DNA from 2 places in the Alteribacillus bidgolensis genome. Region 1 is predicted to be linked to the other one. Evidence: a T-box and tRNA genes for the amino acid it is inferred to sense, from the RefSeq annotation. Region 1 holds a T-box; the other holds one or more tRNA genes.

Region 1 (2,398 bases):
AATCACCGGCTTTTTCGTACGCCAGTCATGTGGATACGAGTGTGTTATAAACGTAAGTTTTAATAAAGCTCCAAGTTCTTCTAATTTTTGTGTAATTGGTTTATTTGCTTCATCATAAAACAGTCCTTCAAAGCCAGGAGCGTCTTTTGTAAAGTAACCTTTGTCATCCACCGGGCACAATGTTTCAAGACCGTACAGCTGTCCAACAACATAGTCGTCTTCCCCGTGTCCAGGTGCTGTGTGTACACAGCCAGTTCCGGCATCAAGGGTAACGTGATCGCCTAGAATAACAAGAGAATCTCGCCCATAGATAGGATGAGACGTCATAATATGTTCAAGTTCTTTACCTTGTACTGTTTTTAGAACCGTTGGATTCTCCCATTCAAATTCTGATTGCAGCTGATCTATCAACTCTTGCGCAACTACATATTTTTCACTGCCTGCTTGCACAACAGCATAAGAGAGTTCTGGGTGAACCGTAATTGCAAGGTTGGCTGGAATCGTCCATGGTGTTGTTGTCCAGATAATAAATTTTTCGTCACCATCTAGTACATTTTTACCTTCTTTTACATCAAAACTGACATAAATCGAAGGAGAACGTTTATCATGATATTCAATTTCAGCTTCCGCTAAAGCTGATTCAGAAGACGGAGACCAGTATACCGGCTTTTTACCTTTATAAATATAGCCTTTCTTCGCCATTTCCCCAAATACTTTAATTTGCTGAGCTTCATATTCTTTTGTCAACGTGATATACGGATTATCCCAATCTCCCCGCACACCTAGACGCCTAAATTGTTCACGCTGGCGGTCAAGCTGTTCTAAAGCATACTCTTCGCAGGCCTTTCTAAATTCTGCTATCGTCATTTTTTTTCGGTCTACTTTTTTCTTTTTTGTTAAGGCTGTTTCAATAGGCAGACCATGTGTGTCCCACCCAGGAACATAAGGTGCATGATAACCATTCATCGATTTATATCTCACGATGAAGTCTTTTAAAATTTTGTTTAATGCGTGCCCCATGTGAATGTCGCCATTAGCGTATGGAGGACCGTCATGAAGAACAAATAGAGGCCGGTCTTTCGTACGTTCTTGTACTTTTTCATATATATTTTGTTCATCCCATTCTTTCTGTTTTTCTGGTTCCCGGTTGGGAAGATTCCCTCTCATCGGAAAATCGGTTTTAGGCATTAATAATGTTTCTTTATAACTCATTAACTGTCTTCCTCCTTTATTAAAAAACGACTGCCTTTCTCATTTAAGGTGTTGATTCTTTTAAACAGTAAAAGACCTCCCCATCCCTATCAAGGGACGAGAAGGTCTCGCGGTACCACCCTAGTTATGCTGTACAAAAACAGCATCCACTCTTTTATGTTAACGGTTTGTACCGCCAAAGCCTAGAGAGTGCCGTCACTCTTCGGCTCTGGAACTCCAGGGTGATGTCCAGTTTTGATCATTCACCGTGCTTTCACCATCCACGGCTCGCTAAACGAAAAAATCAAAATGGCGCGTCCCTTTCTTTGTTTTTATATTTTTTGACTGTGAAAAAATGATAAGACGGTCACAGTATAAGCTAAACAACGGTATTTCGCAAATATGGATTCTGCAGCTTACCGAGTTTTTCAAATTTAAAAAAATTATAGAACATACAGCCTGTATTAGTCAAGCTGCCTTTGCCTATCTGTTTCTACCTCTTCTTGGCTTTGTTCTTCTTCTGTATCTATTACAGTATCCCAATCATCATTATGTAACATTTCAAGCTGCGCTTCAATCAGCATTTTAAAACGCATCCGATAAACAGAAGCTTGTTTTTTCAATTCTTCAATTTCAAGTTCAATTTTACGAGACTTATTTAAGGCATCGTTAATAATGCGATCTGCATTTTTCTCAGCTTCTTTAATAATCAATTGTGATTCCTTTTTTGCGTTGCGACGCACTTCTTCAGCGGATTCCTGAGCTACAAGAATAGATTTGTTCAGCGTTTCTTCAATATTAGAAAAGTGTTCTAACCGCTCTTCTAGTTCATTTACTTTTGAAAACAATTCGTTTTTTTCACGAATCACGTTTTCATAATCTTTTATGACCTGATCTAAAAACTCATTGACTTCATCTTCGTCGTATCCCCGAAAGCCTCTGGTGAATTCTTTATTATGAATATCCAATGGCGTCAAAGGCAATTTGCCGCACCTCCATTCTGCTATTATTCAGTAACATGATATTTCGACAGCGCCTGTAAAAATCCTGCCTGTCGTTTACGGATCTTGCTTTTTTCCATAACTAATTTTCCAGCGGCCTTTTTTTGTTTTTCCTTCCGTATGAAGTAATTTTCTTCTTCCAAGACCGCGTACGGAAACATAGTCACCTGGCTTTAAGGGAAAGGATGCTTGATCGACTGATTTCC
Region 2 (2,398 bases), 810 kb from region 1:
AAGAAGTAGTAAAACAAGAAGAAGAAATAGACAAGATGGAACGTAAACTTCGGAAGAAGCATATCTTACGACTGAATGAAGGTAAATGTTCTGGTTCGGCAGGGATCATTTTTGTTGATATTGTCAGCAACCTTGAAAGAGTTGGAGATCATTCCGTTAATATTGCAGAAGTAGTATTAGAGGAAGAATAATGTATAATAAGAAGGTGTCCAATAAAAAGGATGCCTTCTTTTCAATTATCCCGTGTTACTAGTCATAACAGGAAGGAATAAATTTTATGTTTGATACCGTATTGTATATTTTAGCGGCAATATGTTATGTCCTTGCAATAATAGGTGTTGTTTACCCAATTGTCCCTAGCGGTTTATTTTATGGAGCAGCTGTACTTATACTAGGATATATTAAAGGGTTTATGAATTTTGATGTGTCTTTTTGGATTATTCAAGGAATAATAGCCTTTTTCTTATTTTTCGTTGACTATGCTGTTAATTATTTTGGTATACAAAAGAGCGGTGGAACAAAAGCTGCAGTATGGGGCAGTTTAATTGGTATTGTTATCGGTCCCTTTATCATCCCGGTTATTGGTATTCTCATTGGTGCAATCGCCGGAGCCATCATAGGGCAGGTGTTTTCAGGAGAAAAATCGTGGAAAAAAATAGGGAAAGTCGGATTTGGATCTGTCGCTGGTTTTATTGTAAGTGTATTATTAAAAGGAATTGTATTAATTTCAAATATGATTTATCTTCTTATTAAAATTATATAAAAAAATTGGATGAAGTTGTTGACTAGGTGTTGCTACCATGATAATATAATTATTGTCGTTGAAAAACGGATTGCTTATCTTCATAATTAAAATTCCACAGTAGCTCAGTGGTAGAGCTATCGGCTGTTAACCGATCGGTCGCAGGTTCGAATCCTGCCTGTGGAGCCATTTTGGCGGTGTAGCTCAGCTGGCTAGAGCGTACGGTTCATACCCGTGAGGTCGGGGGTTCGATCCCCTCCGCCGCTACCATATTATTAAAAATTAAACTAGTTTTAAAAACACATTGGAAAAAAACGGGAAGTTTATTCCTAAATGGCGGTTGTGGCGAAGTGGTTAACGCACCGGATTGTGGCTCCGGCATTCGTGGGTTCGATTCCCATCAACCGCCCCACTATTTGTTCAAAATTTTATAATATGGACCCTTAGCTCAGTTGGTCAGAGCTGACGGCTCATAACCGTCCGGTCGTAGGTTCGAGTCCTACAGGGTCCACCATTTTATAAAAAGCATGATAATCGTGCTTTTTTTGTTTACTGTTTTTACTGAATGATAGGATAATAAGGCAAACGGAGGAATACCCAAGTCCGGCTGAAGGGAGCGGTCTCGAAAACCGCCAGGAGTCTTTACGGGCTCGCGGGGGTTCGAATCCCTCTTCCTCCGCCATACATACGCCACACATAAATTTTTACCTAAACAAGGATGTATATTAAGTATATTATTACTCTTTTACCTCTCTTTTTTATTCTTTAGGAAAGTAATTAAGGATTCCGGCCAAGTCAAATTGTCGGAATCCTTAGTCTTTTCTTATTTAATTTAGCGTTGTTTTACCATAAAAAATTCACTGATCCTTAGTATTTCAATGTTTAACTCCGTAATAACTGGGGTACTGTATATGTGGTGTTTTTTCGAGAAGTTTCATAATTGTTGAAAAGAATTTAAGATTTTGGTAACGTTAAAAATGGCAGACTTATGAAACTGTTATGTTTTGTAGGTGCATCGCTTCTATTCAAGAGTTCTCAGCAAGAAAAACACCAAAAAACAAACCTTTTTAAGGAGGAGATTGAACAATGGCAAACCATCAACTACCTGAATTACCTTATGCACCAAACGCTCTTGAACCACATATCGATGAAGAAACAATGAAAATTCACCATGGGAAACACCATAACACGTATGTAACAAAACTTAATACTGCCCTTGAAGGTCAAGATGAACTTGCTGCAAAAGATGTGAACGAGCTTATCAGTGATTTAAACTCGCTTCCGGATAGCATTCGTACTGCAGTACGAAATAATGGAGGCGGCCACTCTAACCACACTCTTTTCTGGCAGATTCTAAGCCCAAATGGCGGCGGTGAACCTGGTGGAGAACTTGGAGATGCTATTAACAGTAAATGGGGAAGCTTAGATAAATTCAAAGAAGAATTTAAAAATACTGCACTAGGCCGTTTTGGCTCTGGCTGGGCTTGGCTGGTTGTTAATAATGGCGAACTTGAAATTCAAGATACACTTAATCAAGATTCTCCGATTATGGAAGGAAAAACACCTATTCTTGGCATTGATGTTTGGGAGCATGCTTATTACCTTAAATATCAAAACCGTCGTCCTGACTATGTAGAAGCATTCTGGAATGTAGTA

The links. The T-box of region 1 lies ahead of ileS (isoleucine--tRNA ligase). A T-box ahead of a tRNA ligase gene usually reads a tRNA of that ligase, here a tRNA-Ile.
Region 2: it has a tRNA-Ile gene. The T-box ahead of ileS (isoleucine--tRNA ligase) is inferred to sense a tRNA for this amino acid. The anticodon was not compared.

Annotation. Positions count from the first base shown of each region.
Region 1 covers NZ_KZ614149.1:1,173,817-1,176,214, forward strand. Annotated here, with positions in the region: gene ileS (isoleucine--tRNA ligase) at 1-1,212, opposite strand, end outside; T-box leader at 1,302-1,527, opposite strand; gene CEF16_RS06000 (DivIVA domain-containing protein) at 1,656-2,174, opposite strand; gene CEF16_RS06005 (YlmH family RNA-binding protein) at 2,250-2,398, opposite strand, start outside.
Region 2 covers NZ_KZ614149.1:361,628-364,025, forward strand. Annotated here, with positions in the region: gene CEF16_RS01935 (Na/Pi cotransporter family protein) at 1-191, shown strand, start outside; gene CEF16_RS01940 (DUF456 domain-containing protein) at 278-763, shown strand; tRNA gene CEF16_RS01945 (tRNA-Asn) at 857-931, shown strand; tRNA gene CEF16_RS01950 (tRNA-Met) at 936-1,012, shown strand; tRNA gene CEF16_RS01955 (tRNA-His) at 1,079-1,154, shown strand; tRNA gene CEF16_RS01960 (tRNA-Ile) at 1,180-1,256, shown strand; tRNA gene CEF16_RS01965 (tRNA-Ser) at 1,330-1,424, shown strand; gene CEF16_RS01970 (superoxide dismutase) at 1,829-2,398, shown strand, end outside.